Regions from separate parts of the Serratia sp. YWN4 genome, predicted to be linked through region 2. Evidence: predicted binding sites of a transcription regulator. Region 2 holds the regulator's gene; the other holds the start of a gene.
What was found. The regulator Fur, encoded in region 2, represses iron uptake genes when iron is present. The targets are predictions, from matches to a motif close to ATAATAATGAGAACNACTATCAA.
Positions count from the first base shown of each region.

Region 1 (7,605 bases), 2.2 Mb from region 2:
TTCGCCGTGCGGAATGGATACTGACAGGTCGCGGGCGACGATTTTTTTGTCGTAACTCAGCGTCAGGTTTTCGGCGCGCAGCGGCGCAGCTAACAGGTTTTCAGCATTCATTTTTTTCGCGACTCGCGGATTAATAACCAGATCAGATAAATGCCCCCCAGGCTAACGGTCAAAACGCCGACCGGCAACTGGTAAGGCATAAACAGGCGTTGGGCGGCGACATCTGCGGCCAGCAACAGCAACGCGCCGGTTAAGGCCGTCAGCAGCAGCACGTTTTGGTTGGCGCACAGGCGGCGGGCGATCTGCGGTGCTACCAGGGCAATGAACGAGATCGGGCCAGCCACGGCGGTTGCCGCTGCGATGAGCAGCACCCCGGCCAAGAACAGCAGCAGGCGCGAACGCTCAACGGCCACCCCCAGCGCACAGGCAGTATCATCACCCATTTCCAGCAGCCGCATGCGCCGGGCCAGCGCGGCCAGCAACATGACTGCCAGCAGGATCACCAGCACGGCGGGCAGGCTTTTTGCCCAGGAGATGCCGTTGAGCGAGCCCGCGCTCCACAAACCGGCGGTCATCGCCGATTCCAGCGAAGCGCTGACGATCATCCAGGTATTTAGGGCAAACAGCAGGGCGCGCACCGCAATGCCGACAATAATCAGGCGGAAAGCCTCAACGCCGTTGTGCCAGGCTAACAGGTAAATCAGCCCGGCGGTAATCAAGCCACCGGCCAGTGCGCCAGAGGTAATGCCGAGAATGCCGCCGTTGAACAGCACAATAACGACCAAAACGCCGCTGTAAGCGCCGGTATTGAAACCGATTACGTCCGGGCTGCCGAGCGGGTTGCGCAGCAACGATTGGAAGATCGCACCGCTGATGCCGAGTGCGGCTCCCAGCAGCAGCGCCAGAGCGACACGCGGCAAGCGCCACTGGGTGACGATAATCGCCAGATTAGCCGGGCCTTCGCCGCGCAGGGCGTCGATCACCTGCACGGCGCTGAGCGAAAGCGTGCCGGAAGCGAGGGCATAAACCGCCAGCGCCAGGCAGGCGAACAGCAAGAGCAAAGCGGTAACCAGCGGGCGTGCCAGCCGCAGTGGTTTTTTGGCGAGGGTTTGGCGAGAAACCATTAGGCTCATCTTATGCTCCCCGGCGGAACATGCGGCGCTGGCGTACCAGCATAATCAGCACCGGCGCGCCGATCAGCGACAGCACGATAGATACCTGCAACTCGCCCGGCACCAGAAAGCGGCCAATCAGATCGGCTGTCAGCAGCAGAATCGGCGTTAACACCAGGGTCCAGGGCAGCATCCAACTGAGTTCAGATCCTGCAAATCGCCGGGCAATATGCGGCATCATCAACCCGACAAAGGCGATCGGGCCAACGGCAGCGGTCGCGCTGCCGCACAGCAAGGTAATTGCCAGCAAACCGAGCAACTGCGTGCGCATAATGCCGGTGCCCAGCGCGGCGGCCAGTTCGCTGCCCATGCTCAGGCTATTTAGCGCTTTGGTCAGACACAGGGTCATTAACGTACCCAACAGGATCGGCAGGGCGACGGTGCGCACCACCGCCATGCTTTGAATATCGAGAGAACCGGCCTGCCAGAAACGCTGTTGATCAAACACCTGCGGGTTGAGCAGGGCAATGCCGGAAGTCAACCCTTCCAGCACCGCCGCCAGCGCTACCCCGGCCAGCGTCAGGCGAACCGGGCTGAGGCGGCTGCCGCCCAGCGCGCCAACCAGCGCCACCAATAATGAGGCAAAAAAAGCGCCCGCAAAGGCGAACCACAGATAGTGGCTGACGTCGGTCGCGCCGAAGAAGGTGATCCCTAATACCACCGCGAAACCGGCACCGAAGTTAACCCCCAGAATACCGGGATCGGCCAGCGGGTTGCGGGTGAGGGTTTGCATCAGCGCACCGGCCAGCCCAAGGGCAACCCCGGCCAATACGCCGATCAGCGTTCGTGGCAGCCGGGCTTCGGTCACGATGATGCAGTCGGCACCGGTACATTGCCCGTTCAGCGCCTCAAGCACGGTAGTAAAAGGGATGGATTTAGCCCCCAGCGACAGGCTGAGCATCATCATTAAGATCAAAACGGCAACGGCACACAGCAGCCCGAGCAGGCGCGGCCAGAATGAGCGGGATAAGCCCAGGAATGGGGCAGATAAAGGAGGAGAGCAATTACGCGTAAGCCGGAACATGACAGCCTATTATCAATTGAATATAAATGATATTTATTATCATTATTGATTGTATCTATCTATGGTAGCATAGCAGCCTGAGCAGCACTAGCGCTGTTCCTGATGAGTTTCAAGCTGCATAACGGAGTTCGGTTGTGGTGATAACAAGATGAATAAACCCTCTATTTTGCTCGATTTTGGCCTGCTGAAAACCAATGCGGTCTTTCGTGCGGTATTTTGCGCCCGTTTTATTTCGATTCTGGCACTCGGCCTGATGGCGATTGCCATCCCGGTACAGATCCAGGCGTTGACCGGTTCAACCTTGTTGGTCGGGCTAGCGGTGACGCTGGCCGGTAGCGGAATGTTTGCCGGTTTGCTGATGGGCGGAGTGCTGGCCGATCGCTATGAGCGCCGCCGCCTGATCCTGTTTGCCCGTTCCACCTGCGGTGTCGGTTTTGTCGGGCTGTGCCTGAATGCGGCGTTGCCTGCGCCTTCTCTGACCGCGATCTATCTGTTGGCGGTGTGGGACGGTTTCTTTGGTGCTGTCGGCGTGACCGCCTTACTGGCCGCCACGCCGGCGCTGGTGGGGCGTGAGAATATCGTGCAGGCCGGGGCCATCAGTATGTTGACCGTGCGTTTTGGCTCGATCCTCTCACCGGCGATTGGCGGCGCGGTGATCGCCAGCGCCGGTGTGGCCTGGAACTACGGCCTGGCGGCGTTAGGCACCATGTTGACGCTGATCCCTTTATTGCGCTTACCGCAGTTGCAACCACCGCCGCAGCCGCGTGAGCATCCGTTGCGTGCCTTGATCGGCGGTTTCACCTTCCTGCTGCAAAATAAAGTGATTGGCATGGTGGCGCTGATCGGCGCGCTGATGACCATGGCCAGTGCGGTGCGGGTGCTGTATCCGGCGATCTCCGGCATGTGGAATGTGAGCATCGGGCATTTGGGCTTTATGTATGCCGCCGTACCGTTGGGGGCGACGATCGGCGCTTTCACCAGCGGGCGAGTGGCGCAGGTCGCTAGGCCGGGCTGGGTGATGCTGCTGACGGCGATTGCCGCCTTTGCTGCTATCGGGCTGTTTGGCCTGATGCCGTGGTATGGCATGGCGCTGCTGTGTCTGGTGGCTTTTGGTTACCTTAGCGCGCTGAACTCGCTGTTGCAGTATGGGCTGATTCAGAACCTGACGCCGGATGCGTTTCTTGGCCGCATCAACGGGCTGTGGACCGCACAGAACGTGGTCGGCGATGCGCTAGGTGCCTTGCTACTGGGAGCAATGGGGGCGTTTATGCTGCCAGCCATGACCTCAACCAGCTTTGGTTTTGGCGCCGTACTGCTGGCGGTGGTATTGGCGTTCGCCATGCGCGGTTTGCGCCAGGTAGGCAGTGGCGGGCAGAGCCATGTGCTACAACCCGCCGCTGAAGCTACTGAGAAATAAATAGCTGCTCAAGACGCGCCAGCAGGTTGCTGGCGCTGTAATAATCCAGGCGGAAAGTATCGTTGCCCAGCGCATAAACCCGTTGGTTTTCTACCGCGGGCAGATGCGCCAGAAAGCTGTTGCTCATCAGCCGCTGCACGTCGGTTTCGTCATTGGCAAACAGCAGCAGGGTTTGGCCATTCAGACCCTGCGCCAGATTTTCCCCACCTAATTGAATAATGTCTTTGCGCGCCCCTTGGCTGGTGCTGGCGTTGAGCTTTGGCGGCAGCGTTGCCAGAGTAAAGCCTAACTGCTGTAGCAGTTGCCCTTGTGAGGAGTCGGCGGTCCACAGGTTGGCATTTTTGCCATCGCTGCGTAAGACCAGCGCCGATGTGGGCTGCGCAGGCAACGTCATCCGCTGTTTCAGCGCTTTTTCTCGTGCCGCAAACTCACTGACGGCTTTCTCCGCCTGGGCTTCGTGCCCGGTTGCCTGGCCGAGAATGAGCGCCAGCTCCTGCCAACTCTTGTTGTCGTAATTCACCACCAGTACCGGTGCAATGGCCGATAACTGATCGTACAGGCGCAGCGCGGAATCGGCACCGGTGGCGGACATCACAATCAGGTCAGGGGCTTCACCGGCTACCGCTTCGGCATTGGGTTCACCGATGTATAAGCGCTTCACGCCGCGCTGGGCGGCGATCTCACCCCATTGATGGAAAAACCCCTGTTTATCTGACAGCTGGTTGTTTGGGCTGGTGGCTCCGCTGGCGATCACCGGGGCACCAATGGCTAACAGGGTGCCGGTGACGGTGACGCTGGTAGAGACAATCCGCACCGGGGGCTGCTTGAGGGTTATCACGCCGTGTGAAGTGGTAAGGCTGCGTGGCCACTCTGCTGTGGTTGATGCTTGGGCTATGCCCAGTGCCAGCATGGCAAACAGCGCCAGGCCGAATCGCAAGGTAGGTATCATTTTCGGGAGTCTCTGTTTAAATGTTAATAATTATCATTTTAATGAATGAAGTCACAAAATGTATACGTCGATTTTGATGCAAAGAAGTTTTTACATTTATTGACATGGCAAATTCGGGAAGGTATTTTACCGCAACGTAATACAAATGATAATCATTATTATATTGGTTGTTGTTTCCAAATAGAGGAAGTGCCGATGGTGTTAGCCGTTAAGGGTACCGAACAAGAGGGGCTGCAAAGCAGAGATCGTGCGCTACAGTCAGCCACGGTTTCCCCAACCTCAGGTTTCTTTTTTACTTCTCCTTATCGTAGCCTGAGCACGCAAGGGTGCTTTGCCAAAATTACGCAGCCTGCCGCCGATGGCGATAATCTGCAAGGCACCTTCCAGCGGGCAGTACAGCAGGCGTTTGCCCAAGCCCGACAGGCAGGGATACCAAACCCGGTGCTGTGCGGCGCTATTCCTTTCGATACCCGTCAACCGTCGGCGTTATTTATCCCCCAGCAGACCCAGTGGTTTGAACGTGAAGCCTTTATGGCAGGCGTGAAACCCACAACAGCCGCGTTGCCCGCCATTACCCGCCAGACCGAGTTACCGAAGCAGGCGCAGTTTATGCAAATGGTGGCCGATGCGGTGCAGGTGACCGGCGGTGAACAGCTGGAAAAAGTGGTGCTTTCTCGCCTGCTGGAGATTGAAACCAGCCAACGGATAGACTCGCAGGCACTGATGATGCGCATCATTGCCCAGAATCCACAGGGTTTCCATTTCCATGTCCCGCTGGAAGAGGGGGCGTTGGTGGGGGCCAGCCCGGAACTGCTGCTGCGCAAGTACGGTAATCAGTTCCATTCGAACCCGCTGGCAGGGTCGGCACGGCGTGAAAGCGATCCTCAACAGGATCGTCAAGCCAGTGAGCAACTGCTGGCGTCGAGCAAAGATCGCTATGAACACCAGATTGTCACCGCAGATATGCGTCAGGTCTTGCGTGGCCGCTGCCGCCATCTGCATATTCCCGCTTCCCCGGAACTGCTGAGCACCACGACGCTGTGGCACCTTTCGACGCCGATCGACGGCGAAGTGGCCGAACGGGCAGAGAACGCGCTGTCGCTGGCCTGCCTGTTGCACCCGACGCCAGCACTTTGCGGCACACCGACGCTGGAAGCGCGTGAACTGATCGCGCAGTTGGAGCCTTTTGAGCGTGGGCTATTTGGCGGCATTGTTGGTTGGTGTGACGCCGAAGGTAACGGTGAGTGGGTGGTTACTATCCGCTGCGGTACGGTCAACGCCAATCAGGTGCGCCTGTTTGCCGGCGCGGGCATTGTGCCGGACTCATCTCCACAGGCTGAATGGCATGAAACCGGCACCAAACTCAGCACCATGCTGCGTGCCTTTGGCCTTCAAGGATAAACATCTTATGAGTATTGCTTTTACCCCCTGGCCCGAGGATTTCGCGCGCCGTTACCGTGAACGTGGCTATTGGATCGATAAGCCGCTGACCGAGATCTTGGCCCGGCAGGCAGACAATGACGCCGTTGCCCTGATTGACGCGCAGCGTAGCCTGAGTTACCGCGAACTGGAGCAGCTTTCCGATCGCCTGGCCGCTGCCTTGCTGCGCCGGGGGCTGCAAGCGGGCGATACCGCGCTGGTACAGCTTGGCAACGTGGTGGAATTCTATGTGGTGTTCTTTGCCCTGCTGAAGATCGGTGTGGTGCCGGTGAATGCGTTGTTCAGCCACCAGCGCAGTGAACTGAATGCCTATGCCAGCCAGATCAAGCCCGCTTTGTTGATTGCCGATCGCCAACATAGCCTGTTCGCGCAGGACGATTTTCTGACGGCGTTCAGAGAACAATATCCCTCGCTGCGGGTAGTGGGGTTACGTAGTCAATCTGCTGGAGAACATGCTTTAGCCGCCTGGCTGGAGGAGGATTGCGGTGACTTTACACCGGCTCCGACGGCCGCCGATCGGGTGGCGTTTTTCCAGCTTTCCGGCGGCAGCACCGGCACGCCGAAGCTGATCCCGCGTACCCACAATGACTATTACTACAGCATCCGCCGTAGCGTAGAGATCTGCCGTTTCGATAGTGCCACTCGTTACCTGTGCGCACTGCCGGTCGCGCACAATTACCCAATGAGTTCACCGGGGGTGTTAGGCGTGTTCTATGCTGCCGGGCGGGTGGTGTTTGCCGCCGATCCAGCCGCAGCGCAGTGCTTCAGGCTGATCGAACAGCATCAGATTACCGTCACCGCGCTGGTGCCGCCCGCCGTCACTTTGTGGTTACAGGCGATTGAAGAGTGGGGTAGCAACCAGCAATTAGCTAGCCTGCAACTGTTGCAGGTGGGTGGTGCCAAGCTGGGGGAAACCCTGGCGGCGCGCATTCGCACTGAGATCGGCTGCCAACTGCAACAGGTATTTGGCATGGCCGAAGGCTTGGTGAATTACACCCTGCTTGATGATGACGACCAACACATTCTCGCCACCCAAGGCACACCAATGTGCCCAGACGATGAGCTGTGGGTGGCTGACGAACAAGGTAATCCGTTACAGGTGGGTGAAACCGGCCGCCTGATGACGCGTGGCCCCTATACCTTCCGTGGTTATTACCAGAGCCCAGAGCATAACGCCGAAGCCTTTGACGACAACGGTTTTTACTGTTCGGGCGACTTGATCAGCCTGACAGCGGACGGTTACGTGCAGGTTCAAGGGCGGCAGAAAGACCAGATTAACCGCGGTGGTGAAAAGATTGCCGCCGAAGAGATTGAAAACCTGCTGCTGCGCCATGCGGAAGTGATCAATGCCGCGCTGGTTTCGATGCCGGATACGCTGATGGGGGAGAAAAGCTGCGCCTTTATTGTGGCGCACAGCGCCGTGAAACCGGTGGTATTCCGCCGCCATCTGCGCGAATTGGGGGTTGCGGAGTTCAAATTACCCGATCGCTTTATTCAGGTGGAATCGCTGCCGTTAACCCCGGTCGGCAAGGTTGATAAAAAACATCTGCGTCAACATTTGACTCAGGCTCAGGGAGAATAAGCCATGGCTATTCCTAAACTT
Region 1 covers NZ_CM147696.1:3,696,685-3,704,289, reverse strand. Annotated here, with positions in the region: gene ACX9GT_RS17440 (ATP-binding cassette domain-containing protein) at 1-111, opposite strand, end outside; gene fepG (iron-enterobactin ABC transporter permease) at 108-1,133, opposite strand; gene fepD (Fe(3+)-siderophore ABC transporter permease) at 1,135-2,196, opposite strand; gene entS (enterobactin transporter EntS) at 2,345-3,613, shown strand; gene fepB (Fe2+-enterobactin ABC transporter substrate-binding protein) at 3,600-4,562, opposite strand; gene ACX9GT_RS17415 (isochorismate synthase) at 4,758-5,963, shown strand; gene ACX9GT_RS17410 ((2,3-dihydroxybenzoyl)adenylate synthase) at 5,971-7,584, shown strand; gene ACX9GT_RS17405 (isochorismatase family protein) at 7,588-7,605, shown strand, end outside.
Region 1: a site for Fur is predicted at 2,217-2,239, ahead of fepD (Fe(3+)-siderophore ABC transporter permease). Genes of this name have one in related genera too.

Region 2 (7,605 bases):
TTTTTATTGCTTGAAATAACTCGTTTTTCCTCTGTGGCACTCCCCTTTTTTCACCGATAACGTGGCGTTATCTCTGCTCTTTCGCTGTGAAATCCCCTGATGTTGATATTTTGCACTGCGGGTATAACTCTCTTCTATATATTCGCGATGCAAATTAATATCATTTGTAGAGCGCTCTCATTTTTTTCATAAGTATTTGTTTTTATCAGGCTGAAATCTTTCTTTTCTTAGGGTATTTACCTGGATATCAGTATTTATTCTGATTTTATTGAATTTTTTATTCAAAAAAAGATATTGCTCATTCGTGTAACAAAATCTCATCGATATGTGCTCTTTGTCATACTTTGACAATTCTCTCTCATTTTTCATTTGATAATTCGCGTCGCGAAAAATAGTCTAGCGCTAGCAATAAAGCTGAGCGGAGTTTTCTCCTATCAGCAGAACTTTTACCCGATCGGGTTTTTATTAGCGGCCGTTCAGGGCAGTGGTGAACACTGGCGGGCGCACTTTTAAAGTCAAGTCAAAGAGGAATTTTCTATGGGTACGCACGGTGCTCAGCGTAAAACGCTGGTACTCGCCATCGCGGGTGCATTGTTAGGAACAGGGTTTGTTATGGCGCCTGAAGCGCAAGCGGCAGGGTTTATCGATGATTCGACGATGACCGGTGGGGTTTATTACTGGCAACGTCAACGCGATCGCAAAGACGTTGAGAGCGGTGAGTTCAAAACCAACCTTTCCCACTCAACGTGGAACGCCAACCTCGATTTCTCGTCTGGTTATGCGGCCGACATGTTTGGTGTCGATGTGGCGGCATTTACCGCCATCGAAATGGCAGAGTCGAGTGAAAGTGGCCACCCTAACGAAATCGCCTTCTCCAGCCGTAATCGTACCTATGATGAAGATTACTCCGGCGATAAAAGCGGTATCAGCCTGTACAAAGCCGCCGGTAAATTCAAATATGGCCCGATGTGGGCTCGTGCGGGTTATATCCAGCCAAGCGGCCAGACGCTGCTGGCTCCACACTGGAGCTTTATGCCAGGCACCTATCAAGGGGCTGAGGCTGGTGCCAACTTTGACTACGGTGACTCCGGAGCTCTGAGCTTCTCCTACATGTGGACCGACAAGTATAAAGCGCCTTGGCATCTCGAGATGGATGATTTCCGTCAGAATGACCGCACCACCCGCGTTTCCTACCTGCATTCACTGGGCGCCAAGTACGATTTCAAAAACGATCTGGTGCTGGAAGCTGCTTTCGGTCAGGCACAGGGGTATGTGAATCAGTATTTCACCAAAGCCTCTTACAAATTTGATGTTGCGGGCAATCCACTGACCACCAGCTATCAGTTCTACGGCGCTGAAGACCGCGTCAGTGACAGCCGTGACCCTAACAGCATTTATGATGGTCTGGCTTGGTTGCAGGCGCTGACCTTCGGCTATACCACCGGTCAGTTCAACTGGCGCCTGGAAGGCACCATGGTCAAGGCTGAGGGTAACCAGGGCTTCTTCCTGCAACGTATGACCCCGACTTATGCCTCTTCCAACGGCCGTCTTGATATCTGGTGGGATAACCGTTCCGACTTTAACGCCAACGGCGAAAAAGCGGTTTACGGCGGCGTGATGTATGACCTGAGCAAGTGGGATATTCCTGGCATGTCGGTCGGTGCCTCTTATGTTTATGCCTGGGACGCGAAGCCAAGCACTAACCCGATTTACGATCAGAGCCAGCGCCTGAGAGAGAGCGCTTATAGCCTGGATGCGGCCTATACCTTGCAGGATGGCCGTGCCAAAGGCACGCTGTTCAAACTGCACTTCACGCAATACGACAACCATTCCGATCTGCCTAGCTGGAGCGGTGGTTACGGCAACATTTTCCAAGATGAGAGAGACGTTAAATTCATCGTTATTGCCCCATTCACTATCTTCTAATGTTTTCCCCGGTGGCCATGCCGCCGGGAAATCACGCTTTAAAAGCGAATCTTGCCGCCACCTGTTCTAAAGCAAAGGCACGCAGCGAAAAATCGGGCAAGAGATTCGCGATAACAACAACGGATTACCGAAGAGGTTGAAGATGAACAAGTTCAAGATGAGTGCTCTTGCAGCCCTGACCGCCACCGTCGGGCTATTTGGCAGCGTGGGTTCAGCCATGGCTAACCAGCAGGTTGTTGATCAACTCAGCCAGCTGAAAGTGAATCTTAAGATGCTGGATAACCGTGCAGCTGATAATGGTGTTGATTGCGCCAAGCTGGGTGCCGATTGGGCATCTTGTAATAAGGTGTTGATCACTCTGGCCAACGATGGCCAGGAAATCAAAGATAAAGACTGGGCAATTTATTTCCACAGTCCGCGTCAGACGCTGAAAGTGGATAACGAACAGTTCAAGATTACCCATATCACTGGCGATCTGTACAAGCTGGAACCTACCGACAAATTCACCAGCTTCCCGGCCAAGCAGGCCGTTGAAATCCCGATTATTGCCGAATACTGGCAGGTGTTCCACAGTGATTTCTTGCCGCGCTGGTATGCCACTTCAGGTGATGCCAAGCCTAAGATCCTGGCGAATACCGATACCGAAGATGTGAACCAGTTTGTTACCCCGTTCACCGGTGACCAGTGGAAGCGTACCAAGGATGACCATAACATTCTGATGGTGCCAGAAAGCCGCTTCACCAAGAATCAGGATCTGAAAGTGCTGCCAGCGGCAGCATTGCGTGGCCAGATTATGCCAACGCCGATGGAAGTTAAGGTTCATCAGCATGATGTGGATCTGAGCAAAGGTGTTGCCTTGGATCTAAGCGCGTTGACCAAACCAGCGGCAGATGCGGCAGCCAAGCGTTTTGAACTGCTGGGCGTGGCAAACCATGCTGGTGGTTATCCAATCAAAACCGATATTCAACCGGGCGCATTTAAAGGCGATCTGGCGGTTCCAGGCGCTTACCAACTGAAGATTGGTGAGAAAGGGGCTGCGATCACCGGCTTCGATCAGGCCGGGGTGTTCTATGGCCTGCAATCCATTCTGTCGCTGATCCCGTCTGACGGCAGCAAGAAGATTGCCACGCTGGATGCCAAAGATGCACCGCGTTTCCAATACCGCGGCATCTTCCTGGATGTGGCGCGTAACTTCCACCATAAAGATGCGGTGCTGCGTCTGTTGGATCAGATGGCGGCCTATAAGCTGAATAAATTCCACTTCCACCTGACGGATGATGAAGGCTGGCGTATTGAGATCCCAGGCCTGCCGGAACTGACCGAGGTGGGTGGCCAGCGTTGCCATGACCTGAGCGAAACCACCTGTCTGCTGCCGCAATACGGTTCAGGCCCAGAGCCGCACGGTGGTTTCTTCTCCCGTCAGGACTATATCGACATCGTTAAATATGCTCAGGCACGCCAGATTGAAGTGATCCCAGAGATTGACATGCCTGCGCATGCCCGCGCTGCGATCGTTTCCATGGAAGCGCGCTACAAGAAACTGCTGGCTGAAGGTAAAGAGAAAGAGGCGAATGAGTTCCGCCTGGTGGATCCGACCGATACGTCCAATACCACCTCGGTGCAGTATTTTAACCGTCAGAGCTACCTGAACCCGTGCCTGGATTCATCCAAAAACTTTGTTGATAAAGTGATTGGTGAAGTCGCCCAGATGCACAAAGAAGCCGGTCAACCACTGCAAACCTGGCATTTTGGTGGGGATGAAGCGAAGAACATCCGCTTGGGTGCCGGTTATACCGATGTGAAGAAGCCGGAAGCGGGCAAGGGCATTCTTGATCTGAGCAAAGAAGACAAGCCATGGGCCAAGTCTGAGGTTTGTCAGGCGATCATCAAAGACGGCAAAGTGGAAGATATGGAACACTTGCCGAGCTACTTCGGGCTTGAAGTCAGCCAACTGGTGAAAGCGCACGGCATTGACAGCATGCAGGCGTGGCAGGATGGCCTGAAAGATGCCAAAGACTCGAAAGCCTTCGCGACTAAGAATGTTACGGTGAACTTCTGGGATACCCTGTTCTGGGGCGGCTTCGACTCAGCCAACGACTGGGCGAACAAGGGCTATCAGGTGGTGATCTCCAACCCGGATTACGTCTATATGGACTTCCCCTATGAAGTGACCCCGGAAGAGCATGGTTACTACTGGGGCACCCGTTTCAGCGATGAGCAGAAGATCTTCAGCTTCGCACCAAACAACCTGCCGCAAAACGCTGAAACCTCGGTTGACCGCGATGGCAACCATTTCACCGCCAAGAGTGACAAATCATGGCCGGGTGCTTATGGCCTCTCAGCTCAGCTGTGGAGTGAAGTTGTGCGTACCGACCAGCAAATGGAATACATGATTTATCCACGTGCTCTGTCTGTTGCGGAACGTGCCTGGCACCGTGCGAGCTGGGAGCAGGATTATCAAGCCGGTCGTGAATACAAAGGTGGCGAAACCCATCATGTCGATACCAAGACGCTGGAAAAGGACTGGCTGCACTTTGCCAACCTGATCGGGCAACGTGAGTTGGCCAAGCTGGATAAAGGTGGCGTGAGCTACCGTCTGCCAGTGCCGGGAGCACGCGTTGTTGATGGCAAGCTGGAGGCTAATATCTCCTTGCCTGGTTTGGCTATTGAATATTCTACCGATGGCGGCAAACAGTGGCAGCGCTATGACGATCGTGCTCGCCCGGCCGTTGCGGGTGATGTTCAAATCCGTGCGGTCAGCCCGGATGGCAAACGTTTCAGCCGTGCCGAGCCGGTAAAAGCCTAAGCCAAAACTCAGCCCATCTGCGTGTCGGCGGATGGGCTGTAGGTGTAGTCCGTGTCAGAAAGAAGTGCTGCAAGAGAGTGCAATATTTGGAATTATCATTTTCCCCGGCCTGTCCGGGGATTTTTTTGTCTGTAAATCGCAGGCACAAAAAAACCGCCATTAAGGCGGTTTCTCGATTCTGGCAGGCCAGAGTTATCGCTTGTCATGCAGCGTATCGTTTTCGCGGCAATCACCTACTTCACAATGGCCGTACAGGTACAGGCTGTGATTGGTGAGCTTAATACCGTGCTGTTTGGCGATATCACGCTGACGCACTTCGATAGGTTCGTCGCTGAACTCGATCACTTTGCCACAGTCCAGGCAAATCAGGTGATCGTGATGATGCTGCTGGGTCAGTTCGAACACGGATTTACCGCCTTCGAAATTGTGACGAGTCACAATGCCCGCATCATCAAATTGATTCAGTACGCGATAAACCGTTGCCAAGCCGATTTCCTCACCCATATCTATCAGTTTTTTGTACAGATCTTCCGCACTGACGTGATGGCATGCCGGATCCTGCAAGACTTCCAGAATTTTGAGTCGCGGAAGCGTGACTTTTAAGCCGGCCTTCTTCAATGCGTTATTGTTGTCAGTCATGCGGATTCAGTCCTGTTACTGTGCTAATCAAGTTGGGGCGTTTTCGCCTATGGCATTGGTCGGCACAAAAAGAATTAATTGCGTCTCATTATAGAACCGCTTGCTCTAAATAGAAACCGTCGGTTGTTAACAAAGGTATATCTGCACTATTGCATAAGGGTATATGCAACGTCTTGATGGATGGGATAAACCGATGCCGCAGTTTACCCTGATAGTGCGGGAAGTTACAGACTTGTAGCTTCTATTACTCTAATCCGTGATACCGATAGCAGCCCTGTAGCCGACACTATGCGCTTTGCAGGGCTTTTGTACAATATCTGGAGGGGGGCTTAGCCGACGATGTCGGCCAGGCTCAGCTCTTCGCTGATTTGTTTAACCCAGGCATCTACGCGTTCGTTGGTCAGTTCAGGCTGACGATCTTCGTCGATAGCCAAGCCGACGAAGTGATGGTCGTCTGCCAAGCCTTTAGAGGCTTCGAAGTGGTAGCTTTTGGTTGGCCAGTGGCCGATGATCGCAGCACCACGCGGTTCGATGATGTCACGGATGGTACCCATCGCATCGCAGAAATATTCTGCATAGTCTTCTTGGTCACCACAACCAAACAGCGCCACCAGCTTGCCGTTGAAGTCAATATCTTCCAGCGTTGGGAAGAAGTCATCCCAGTCACACTGGGCTTCACCGTAATACCAGGTGGGGATGCCGAGCAGCAGGATGTCGAAAGCTTCCAGATCTTCTTTACTGCTTTTGGCAATGTCGTGAATTTCAGCCACGTCTTTGCCATATTTTTGCTGAAGATTTTTCTGGATCATCTTGGCAATGTTTTCGGTATTGCCAGTATCGCTGCCAAAGAAAATGCCTACATGAGCCATATTGCAGATAACCTTTTTAATTCAGTGGATATACCTTTGGTGTTCGTGGGTTGCTTACCTGCAACGTCGAGCCTTTGGGTATCGTCTTACGTAAGATCAAGGCAAGAGTTCAACGTGGTGACTCTCTCTTACCGGTAAATAACCATCATGCCAGAAATGTGCTCTGGGGTTTTATCGCATTTATGCGATGCGGGGGGATCAGTACCAGCGGTGTTGATCCGGCGTCATCCTTAACGCCGCGCCGCGCGTGCGGCTGAAGAGATCATGATTCTGGCTGTTCTTCCGCCAGTTTTGCCAGCAGCATTTGCTCAATCAATTCGCTGCGACTGATATCGCGCTGATCCGCCAGTTTGTTCAGAGCATCCACGGCGTCTGCGTTGATTTTCAGCTCCACACGCCGTAATCCACGCACTTTGTCACGCCGTAGCTGATTACGCTTATTGATTCTAAGCTGTTCATCACGGGAAAGCGGGTTGGTTTTCGGTCGCCCCGGACGGCGTTCATCTGCGAACAGATCCAGCGTCGTGCGATCCGTTTGTTCTTTTGCCATTGTTGCGGACTACTGCAAGGGAGTTTGCATCAGAAAGCGTTTTCACACTTCCAGACGGTTCAGTTAACACCATTCGGGCCAATAAACCCTAAGCCAAATTTACCTCCAGCCAAGTGCTTGTTTGCACGTTGAACTGGGCGGCAAAATTATATCCCCGCAGGACCCAAGCTATAGCAGCTTGAAAGACGTCGGAAATAGCGCGCCATATTACCCCAGCAGATAGAGCAACGACAATGCTTAACTTAGCCAAAAACGCGCTAACTCGTTCTCTTTAGCACGTTTTTTCACCACTTTGTTTCAGGCTTCATCAAGGAAGCGGCGGATGGCCCGTAACACAGCGTCCGGTTTTTCCGCATGAACCCAATGGCCGGTACCTGCGACGGCGTAAGCTCGGGCCTGCGGGAATTGGCGGGCAATGTCTTCGCGGTACTCATCCTGCACATAAGGCGAAAGCCCACCGCGGATAAATAGCGTTGGATGTGGCCAAGAGGGGACATTTTGCCAGCCGATCATGCTCGCGTATTGTGCGATCAATACCGGCAGGTTGAAGCGCCAGGTTCCGGCATGAAAAGACTTTAACAAGAACTGGATCACGCCTTCTTCATCCAGATATTCGCGCATCAGCTGTGCCGCCGGTTGCCGTTGGCTAATACCGGCATCGGTGACCGCTTGCAGAGCAGCAAAAATCTTGTCGTGGCGGCGGGTGTTATAAGCCACCGGGGCGATATCGATCACAATCAGCCGTTCAACCCGCTCAGGGGCTATCGCCGTGAGCGCCATGGCGGCTTTACCACCCATGGAGTGGCCGATGACGA
Region 2 covers NZ_CM147696.1:1,527,120-1,534,724, forward strand. Annotated here, with positions in the region: gene chiP (chitoporin ChiP) at 538-1,926, shown strand; gene ACX9GT_RS07170 (family 20 glycosylhydrolase) at 2,069-4,732, shown strand; gene fur (ferric iron uptake transcriptional regulator) at 4,925-5,371, opposite strand; gene fldA (flavodoxin FldA) at 5,701-6,240, opposite strand; gene ybfE (LexA regulated protein) at 6,503-6,790, opposite strand; gene ybfF (esterase) at 7,088-7,605, opposite strand, start outside.